One region of the Bradyrhizobium sp. Kon37 genome, then DNA from elsewhere that is predicted to be linked to it. Evidence: predicted binding sites of a transcription regulator. Region 1 holds the regulator's gene; each other region holds the start of a gene.
The links. The regulator LexA, encoded in region 1, represses DNA repair genes until DNA is damaged. The targets are predictions, from matches to a motif close to TGTTCNNNNTGTGTTCNG.
Positions count from the first base shown of each region.

Region 1 (3,276 bases):
GTCTCACCGAGCGCGACCTCGCGCTCGCCGCCGGGATGAACCATCCGCACCTTGCCGTTTTCAGGCGTCCGAGGGTCGCGATTCTCGCCACCGGCGACGAGCTGGTGATGCCGGGCACCACGCCCGGCCACGGCCAGATCGTCTACTCCAACGGCTACGCCCTGCACGCGCTCGCCCGCAGCGAGGGCGCCGAGACCATCGACCTTGGTATTGCCGCCGACACGCTGGAGGCGACCACCGCCGGCATCCGCCGCGCCCGCGAGAGCGGCGCCGACATCCTGATCACGACCGGCGGCGCATCGGTCGGCGACCACGATCTGGTCCAGCAGGCACTGAGGGAGGAAGGCATCGCACTGGCGTTCTGGAAGATCGCGATGCGGCCAGGCAAGCCGATGATGCACGGGCGGCTCGGCGCAATGGGGGTGATCGGCCTGCCGGGCAATCCCGTGTCGTCCTACGTGTGCGCTTTCCTGTTCATGGTGCCGCTGATTCGCGCCCTGTCGGGCCGTTCGGTGATTCACCATCGCCGTGAACGCGCCGTGCTCGGCCGCGAAATCGGCGCCAACGACCAGCGCGAGGACTATCTGCGCGCGCATCTGGAGGAGCGTGACGATGGCACGCGCGTCGTTCTTCCCGTCAATCATCAGGACTCTTCGCTGCTTGCGAATCTCGCTGCAGCACAGGTACTTCTCGTGCGCGCACCGTTCGCGCCGAAGGCCGAGGCCGGCACGGCTTGCGAAGTGTTGCGGCTCCCCGTCTGAGCGTCCCGCAATGCGCGTTCCGCGAACTTTGCTCTGTTCACGGTAAATTAAGCAGTTGCGGAACATGTATCGAACATATAGTGTCCGTTCATGATTTGTTTCGAGTATGTAGCGGCTTATTGCCGAACTCTGCGTCTCGGAATCGGACGACATCAACCGGGGGACTTTGGTCGAGATGTTAACGCGCAAACAATACGAGCTTCTGCGGTTCATCAGTGAACGTCTGAAGGAAAGCGGCGTGCCGCCCTCCTTCGACGAGATGAAGGATGCGCTCGATCTGCGCTCGAAGTCGGGCATCCATCGCCTGATCACGGCGCTCGAGGAGCGTGGCTTCATCCGACGCCTGCCCAACCGCGCCCGTGCGATTGAAGTCATCAAGCTGCCGGAGCTCCAGGCAGCCGCCGGCAGCCGCCGCGGCTTCACGCCGAGCGTCATCGAGGGCAATCTCGGCAAGGTGCGTGCGAGCTCCAGCCTGCCCGCGGACGACGGCGAACGTCCCGTCGCGGTGCCGGTGATGGGCCGCATCGCGGCCGGCACGCCGATCGAGGCGTTGCAGACCCGCAGCCATACGATCAGCGTGCCGCCCGACATGCTCGGCTCGGGCGAGCATTACGCGCTCGAAGTGCGCGGTGATTCCATGGTCGAGGCCGGCATCCTCGACGGCGACATGGCGCTGATCCAGCGCAACGAGAGCGCCGATACAGGCGACATCGTGGTGGCGCTGATCGACGACGAGGAAGCGACGCTGAAGCGCTTCCGCCGCCGCGGCGCCTCGATCGCGCTCGAGCCCGCCAACGCAGCCTATGAGGTCCGCATCCTGCCGCCCAACCGGGTGAAGATTCAAGGCAAGCTGATCGGGCTTTACCGGAAGTACTGATACCGGGAGTCCTTGATACCGGGAGTCCTTAATATCGGGAGTACTTCATACCGGAGGTGCCTGGCGCCTCGCGCGCTTCCTACCGGCATCGCCGGTCAGCGATTGGAGCGGATCATCGTCGTCTCCGGCTGGGTAGTCTTTCTGGTTCTGCACAGACTATCCGGCCCCTCCTTCGGCGCTGGCTCCTCGCGACGCCCACGAAACAGCACCGCTTCAAACGGCACCGCTTCGCGGCTCGAGTGTTCGAGGAAACACCATCCAGCGATCAAGCTCGACCGTTGCAGTTAAGCCGGCGATATTCGCGCACGCGCCTCCCGAATGCATCGCAACTCGCTTTGTTCCTATTGAATTCGGGAAAGATAATGTGATCGCGGCTCCCGGAAACCAGCCGCAGATTTGCCCACAACCAAGCAGAGCGTTCATGCTTCAACTCTGATAGAGGCCTGCGCCTCGATTAAGAGACGCGGGTTGCTATCCCAGCATGAGGAGCACCCGATGTGTGACTACAGCCTGCATGCCGTCGCGTCGCGCCCCGCCGAAGTCGGCGAGACGATCGTCACGACAAGCTTCCGCGGCACCTCGACGCGCGGCTTCGCCTCGGCAGCCGATCCGTCTGTTGCCGTCTGCCTGCTGCCGGGAACGGAGCTCGCCTTCGCCGACGACGTTCGCTACGACAATCGCTGGATCTGGACGCGCACCATCAATTCCCGCGTGGGCAAGTTCGGCAAGATCGACCCGCACGTTCCCGACCGCCATCATGATGCGATCGAATTCCCGGACGGCAAATACGTGCTGGTGACGCAGCTCGTCGAAGGCCAGCGCGCGACCGTTCTGCAACTGCCGGTGACTCAGTCGGTCACCGAGCGCGAGCACAAGGCGCAGATTACCGCCGACCGGCAGCCGACCGTCAGGCACCTGCCGATCGGCTGACACAGCCGCCTCCGGCTACGAGGTCGGGGGTCAGGATTGAATTGCCATCGCCGGCCGTGGCCGGCGAGATGGTACGGCTTGCGTCCGCGAAATCCAATCGGATGGACCAAGCCCGCACCTCTCCGCCGCACGAAGTTTGAGCCGCCCTGCCTGAATTTTGAACGTCCGCTTCGCAGCCAAATGACCGATGCTGTCAGGGCTTGAGACGGCGGACACGCTCGATGAAAACCTTCCTTCGCGTCGTTGAACTCTGGGTGCCCGATCGGACGCGCACGCGGCTGGAGTTTGGTGGCGGTCTCTGTGGCGAAGGGCTGTCCGCGTTCAAGGCCGTCAGCGAAGAGCTGCACTTCGGATATGACGAGGGACTTCCGGGCAAGGCCTGGGCCGTGGGCCACCCCGTGATCCTCACCAAATTCGCCAACTCCTATTTCAAACGGACCGATCAGGCGCTCGCGGCCGGCCTCACCTGCGGCGTCGCGGTGCCGGTGTTTGCGGGTGAATTCCTGCAAGCCGTCATGGTGCTGTTCTGCGGCGAGGACGAAGCGCATGTCGGGGCGATCGAGCTCTGGCACAACGACCCTGATGCCTCCCACGAGATGGGGCTTGTCGACGGCTATTACGGCACCGCCGACATGTTTGAATTCAACTCCCGCCACACCAAATTTCCTCGCGGCTTTGGCCTGCCTGGCCGCACCTGGAAGGCGGGCC
Region 1 covers NZ_JBVVOY010000029.1:21,095-24,370, reverse strand. The annotation lists gene AC0L3J_RS32670 (molybdopterin molybdotransferase MoeA) at 1-761, shown strand, start outside; gene lexA (transcriptional repressor LexA) at 937-1,638, shown strand; gene AC0L3J_RS32660 (hypothetical protein) at 2,134-2,568, shown strand; gene AC0L3J_RS32655 (GAF domain-containing protein) at 2,790-3,276, shown strand, end outside.

Region 2 (3,276 bases), on a different contig from region 1:
GCCTCTGCGATCACTGCCCCCTCAAGCGGCAATCCCCTGCCGTAGAGACGGACCAGCTTGCCGCGGCCGGTCTCGTCGGGCAGCGGCACTTCGATGGCTTGATCGATGCGGCCGGGGCGCCCCGCGAGAGCTCCTTCGAGGTCCTCCGGCCGGTTGGTGGTCAGGACGAACAGGATGTCGGCATCTTCCTTCAGCCCGTCCATCTCATTGAGCAGCTTGTTCAGCATGGATTCCTCACACGGCCCCATGTCATCGCGGTCGCGGGCGATGAGATCGACATCCTCGATCACCACCATCGACGGCTGGAGCAGCCGTGCCAGGCTCATATAGGCGCCGAGCAGACCGATCTGCTCGGCCGTGATGATCAGCGTCGTATGCCCGGGCAAATGCGTTGCGAGATAGCGGATCGTGGGTCTTGCCAGTGCCCGGCGGCCCGTACAGCAAGATGCCTTTGCGTGTCGATTGACCCAGCCGGCGCAATTGGTCTCGGGTGTTGACGAAGGTCAGAACGTTGCGATCGAGCAGCCGCAGGGTCTGCTCCGGCAGGATCACCTCGTCGCGCGCGACCTGCGGCAAGCGATGCACCGTGATGCCGCGCGAGCGACCGCGATAGTCGGAGTCGGCATCGAGCGACAGGATCTTGCCGCGATAGGTCCGCGCAGCCTGTACGGCTTCTTCCAATTCATTGAAGCATTGCTGGACCAGAGCCGCGCCTGCGGAACCTGAAGGCACCAGGATCTCGATCCGAATTCCGGGCTCGCGACTGTATTCGCGGTGTGCGCAGAGCAAAACCGCATAGCGGAGATGATCCTGCTCACACAGCCATAGTCCGTTATCCAGACACTTGACCGGGCTCTTCTCGCCGACATCGACGTCGGAATATTGCAGCGGGGCAATCGCGATCGCATAGCGGCCCTCCTTGAGCAGTCGTGGAATCGACAGCGTTTCGTAGCGCTGCTCCTCGTTCAGTCCCACCAGCCGGATGGCCTTGCTGAAGAGCCGGTCGACCGCGGCTTGAAGATCGACCCGCATGTGGCCGGGAAATTGGCGGATCGTGGTCACGAGTTTGCTGCGCGCGGTGCTGGCAAGGTGCCAATCGAGAACATCGCAAGCAAAGTCGAAATCTTCCTCTTGTTCGTTCGAGGGTTCATCCGCCGCACGCATGCAGTCGCTGCACAGCCAGACCGTTCGGTCGCCGATACGCACGTCGGTCTGTCCCTCCGGCTTGCCACAGAGTTCGCAAGGAGTCTTGACCGCCTCTAGCGTGACCTGCAGTTGGTGGCCGGCCAATTCGATGGATTGTTGCGCAGATTTGAAAAGGGCTGCGGCAACCGATTGCGGGTAAGGTCCGCAAACCGCTTTTTCCTTCTGCTCGATCTGGGTGATGAGCGCGGTCGCTTCACGGTCTGATTTGCCGAAAACCTGCCGAAGCAGATCCATCACGAACTGGTCCGGCGTATCATCGTCATTATGAATTACGAGCTGGGTCGGCTGGTTCTCGCCACGCATACTGTTCATCACGAAAGGTCTCCGGGACAATCTATGATTGAATAGAACGAATAGGGAACATAAAAAGGAACGGCCGTCAAGCGGGACGGACGCGATAAATTGCGATCGACGGGCAGGGTCATCGGCCTCGCCGCCGTCCTTTGACAATCTGATCCGCTTCAATTATCTATTTCGTATGCGAAATAAAAAAGCCGGCGCGGGGCATCATCGGCTGATCTACCTGTTGAGCGTGGCCCAACGGCGCGTGCAGCGCTGGATGGCGGCGCAGCCTTCGAGCGAGGTCACGCCGGCGCAAGCGGGCCTGCTGTTCATCCTCGGCAAGCAGGACGGCGTCCTGATGGGCGAGGCCGGCGCGGCGCTCGACATGGGGCCGGCCGGCATCTCGGGGCTGGTCGACCGTACGGCGGCGGCTAAACTGGTTGAGCGGCGCGCGGATCACGAGGATGGTCGCGCCTGGCGCGTCTGGCTGACGCCGAAGGGCCGTGCGGCGCTCGCCCAGGCAAAGGCCAACGCGGCACAGGTCAACGCGGCGTTGACGGAAGGATTCACCAGCGCGGAGATCGATATCGTCGCGCGCTGGCTGACGAGCATTCAGGATAAATTCCCAAGAGGAGCGAACGAATGACTGACCAAGTCCGGATTGAGCACAACGGCGGAATTCTCACGCTCACGCTGGCGCGCCCCGACAAGAAGAACGCGCTGACGGATGCGATGTACGGCAAGCTCGCCGATGCCATCGAATCCGCCGAGTCCGATGCGTCGGCCCGTGTGATCCTGATCCGCGGTGAAGGCGATATGTTCACTGCCGGCAACGACGTTGGCGAATTCGCCGCGGTCGCAGCGGGCAAGTCGGAAGGAAGCCGCAACGTCGTGCGCTTCATCCAGTCGCTGGCGCGCTGCACCCGGCCCTTGGTTGCGGCGGTGCAGGGCCGCGCCGTCGGCGTCGGCACCACGATGCTGCTGCATTGCGACCTCGTCGTACTTGCCGACAACGCGCAATTGTCGACGCCCTTCGTCAGCCTTGCGCTGGTGCCGGAAGCCGCCTCCAGCCTGCTGATGCCGGCGCGCATCGGCTACGCGCGGGCCTACGAGATGTTCGCGCTGGGCGAGACCGTGCCGGCCAAGTCCGCGCTGGAATGGGGGCTCGCCAACCGCGTGGTGCCGCTCGACAAGCTCGATGCCGAAGCGCTTGCGCTGGCGCAGCGTCTTGCCCGTCAGCCGGCCGGCGCGCTCACCGCCACCAAGAAATTGATGCGCAATGGCGAGGCGCTGGTCGCGCAGATGAATGCCGAAGGCGAGCAGTTCGGACTGCGCCTGCGCACCGCCGAGGCGCGCGAGGCCTTCACGGCGTTCGCGGAGCGCCGCCTGCCGGATTTCACGAAAGTTGCGTGAGATCCGGGGCTGCAGGAAGGTCTGTCGGGCCGGGAAACTCACGGCAATTCGATTAAAACCTTAACGGAACATTGGCATGTCGCGGGCAAGGTGGCGCTCGTAAGAATAGGCCCCCGACCCAGGCCCCCGACACCATGGCAATGTTTAAGAAATCGGTAAGTTCGCTTCTCCTGACCTTGATGGCCCTGCTGGCCGCGGGGGCGCTGGCCTCCACGGCGATCCAGATGGTCGGAGCGTTCGGCCGCTACAGCGACAGCCTCGAGACCGCGCGGCTTGCCGCCGCGGACAAGGCGATCTTCCATGGCGTGCTGGCGCTGCGCAACAATCGCGGCGATGCGCAGAGCGCGATCCTCGGCGAGGATGATCCGCGTGCCA
Region 2 covers NZ_JBVVOY010000001.1:109,187-112,462, reverse strand. The annotation lists gene AC0L3J_RS00630 (AAA family ATPase) at 1-326, opposite strand, end outside; gene AC0L3J_RS00625 (ATP-dependent Clp protease adaptor ClpS) at 250-1,518, opposite strand; gene AC0L3J_RS00620 (MarR family winged helix-turn-helix transcriptional regulator) at 1,685-2,134, shown strand; gene AC0L3J_RS00615 (enoyl-CoA hydratase) at 2,131-2,901, shown strand; gene AC0L3J_RS00610 (methyl-accepting chemotaxis protein) at 3,036-3,276, shown strand, end outside.
Region 2: a site for LexA is predicted at 1,552-1,569, ahead of AC0L3J_RS00625 (ATP-dependent Clp protease adaptor ClpS). Genes of this name have one in related genera too.

Region 3 (3,276 bases), on a different contig from region 1:
CAACCAGAATGACCTTGTTGACGCTTCCCGCCATCTCCGCTCTCCGCTCCGAATGCCACTGAATTCAAGAAGGCCGGTCCGCTCCCCGCGTTCCGCCGTGCCTGTTGAGGCGACCCTATACGCTCGCCGAACGCTTGCGGACGACGATCAGTCCGTCACCCCTCCGGTTATCCCCACATATAGCATCGACCTCCCGTTCGTTCCAGATTTGTTCTTGGCGAAACGACCGCATCGATGTGTGGCGTCGATCGGCCAATGTAGTGCGGGAATGCGCGCAGCGACGGGAACCTTTGTAGGTTCCCGAAAACGATGGAAAGAACTTAACATTCAGTAAGTTACGGGAACTCGTCCTGCCCCCGTTCTTGTTGCATTTCGGAGGACGGACTTTGCCGCCACATCTTCCTCGGCGACCGCACGATCGGCTTCACAACGCCCGAGGGGGCGGCATTCGGCAGCGACCGGATTCGCCGGGATGCGACATGGGCCTCGTCCGCTTGAACTATCGCTGGCGCGGTCCGGTGATCGCGAAATACTGATCGAATTGAGATCCATCAAAGCAAGGCCGGCCTCGCGCCGGCCTTTTCCATTGCTGTTCCCATGGGGGAACCAAAGGTCAGTAATTGCACCATTTTCAGGCCGCTGTGGCTTTCCAGTGACACAACTTGCGGCTTCAATGGTGTAAGTACGGCCTCAGTTGGGCAAGTGAGTCCGATGCACTTCCCTATCGTGGAAGGCACAATCAGAAACTGGGACTGGGATTAGTTGAAAATGAAAAAGGTTTTGTTGGCTTCGGCCTGTTTGTTCGCTCTCGCTGCCCCGGCCTCGGCCGCTGATCTGGCGGCGCGCCCCTACACCAAGGCTCCGGTGGCCATGGCTTCGGTCTACAACTGGACCGGCTTCTACCTCGGTATCGTCGGTGGCGGCGCCTGGGAAAATTCCTCGACCGACCCGAAGATGAAGGGCGGCTTCGTCGGCGGTACCGCCGGCTACAACTGGCAGACCGGCAATGTCGTGTTCGGCATCGAGGCCGATGGCGCCTGGGCTGACGTCAGCGCGTCGGTCACCGGCCCCGTTGCCGTCCCCGGCTTCGGCCTCGTCAGCACCACCCTCAGCTCGAAGACCGATGCGATGGGCACCGTGCGCGGCCGCATCGGCTACGCCGTCAACAACGTCCTGTTCTACGGCACCGGTGGTTACGCCTGGATCGACAACAAGCTCAGCATCAGCGCGCTCGGCGTGACCGTTTCCGACAGCAAGTGGCACTCCGGCTGGACCGTCGGTGCGGGCGTCGAAGCGTTCTTCGCTCCGCAGTGGTCGGTCAAGGGCGAGTACCTCTTTCGCAGCCTCGGCGGCGAGACCTACTTCTCGGGCGCCCTGCCCACCGGCACGCTCGAGTTTCACACCGTGCAGGTCGGCGTGAACTATCACTTCGGCGGCCCGGTGGTCGCCAAGTACTGAGTTCAGTACTTAGCTCCAACGCCATCCGCGTTACGAAAGGCCGGCCTTGCGCCGGCCTTTTTGTTTGACCGGCCGTTCCTGCAGTTTCCCGAGCCCTGCTCCTGCCAGATGCCGCCAGCGCGCCAACAATCGGTTGACGATTCGCAAGTCCCACTGGAAATCCGTCCCCGTTCTTCCTACGTTCACTCGCATACCCATCGGCGCCGATCCCGGTTCCGGGCGAAGCGCGCCTGTTCAGTTGGCGCGATCGCGCGCTTTTGGATTCCCTGAGGACCACCAGGATGGATGAAGTGATCAAGGCGAAGCGCCAACAACAGAACGTGGGATCAAACCTGCGCGCAATTACGATCCGTGGCGCGCGCGAGCACAACCTCAAGAACGTCGACGTCGAGATTCCCCGCGACAAGCTGGTGGTGTTCACGGGGCTGTCAGGCTCCGGCAAATCCTCGCTCGCGTTCGACACCATCTACGCCGAGGGCCAGCGCCGCTACGTCGAATCGCTGTCGGCCTATGCCCGCCAGTTCCTGGAGATGATGCAGAAGCCAGACGTCGACCAGATCGACGGCCTGTCGCCGGCGATCTCGATCGAGCAGAAGACGACGTCGAAGAACCCGCGCTCCACCGTCGGCACGGTGACCGAAATCTACGACTACATGCGCCTGCTGTGGGCGCGCGTCGGCGTGCCCTATTCGCCCGCCACCGGCCTGCCGATCGAGAGCCAGACCGTCTCGCAGATGGTCGACCGCGTGCTGGCGCTGCCCGAGGGCTCGCGCCTCTATCTGCTCGCGCCGGTCGTGCGTGGCCGCAAGGGCGAGTACCGCAAAGAGCTCGCCGAATGGCTCAAGAAGGGCTTTCAGCGCGTCAAGATCGACGGCGCCTTCCATGAGCTCGCGGAAGCCCCTGTTCTCGACAAGAAATTTCCGCACGACATCGACGTCGTCGTCGACCGCATCGTGGTGCGCCCGGACATCGGCCAGCGCCTCGCCGAAAGTTTCGAGACCGCGCTGAAGCTCGCCGAGGGCCTCGCCGTGATCGAATTCGCGGACGCGCCGGCTGCAGCAGCACCCGCGGAGGAGAAAAAGAAGACGGCGAAGATCCACGACAAAAGCGGACCCGAGCGCATGCTGTTCTCGGAAAAGTTCGCCTGCCCGGTCTCCGGCTTCACCATCCCCGAGATCGAGCCGCGACTGTTCTCGTTCAACAATCCCTATGGCGCCTGCCCCGCCTGCGGCGGCCTCGGCGTCGAGCAGCATGTCGACGAAGACCTCGTCATCCCCGACAAGGAGCTCGCCATCGGCAAGGGCGCGATCGCGCCCTGGGCCAAGTCCTCGTCGCCCTATTACATTCAGACGCTGACTGCGCTCGGCAAGCACTACAAGTTCACGCTGACCACCAAGTGGAAGGATCTGCCCAAGAAGACGCAGAACGCGATCCTCCATGGCTCCGGCGAGGACGAGATCAAGTTCTCCTACGAGGACGGCGTCCGCTCCTACGACACCAAGAAGCCGTTCGAGGGCGTCATCACCAACATCAACCGCCGCTATCGCGAGACCGAGAGCGAGTGGGCGCGCGAGGAGCTGGCGAAGTATTTCCACGACGTGCCCTGCGAGGCGTGCCACGGCTTTCGGCTCAAGCCCGAGGCGCTCTGCGTCAAGATCGGCGGCAAGCATATCGGCGACATCTCCGAGATGTCGGTGAAGGGCGCCGGCGCGTGGTTCGAGACCGTGCCGGAGGCGCTGAACACCCAGCAGAACGAGATCGCCGGCCGCATCCTCAAGGAGATCCGCGAGCGCCTCACCTTCCTGCTCGACGTCGGCC
Region 3 covers NZ_JBVVOY010000016.1:121,756-125,031, forward strand. The annotation lists gene AC0L3J_RS26010 (single-stranded DNA-binding protein) at 1-34, opposite strand, end outside; gene AC0L3J_RS26015 (outer membrane protein) at 769-1,458, shown strand; gene uvrA (excinuclease ABC subunit UvrA) at 1,740-3,276, shown strand, end outside.
Region 3: a site for LexA is predicted at 1,627-1,644, ahead of uvrA (excinuclease ABC subunit UvrA). Genes of this name have one in related genera too.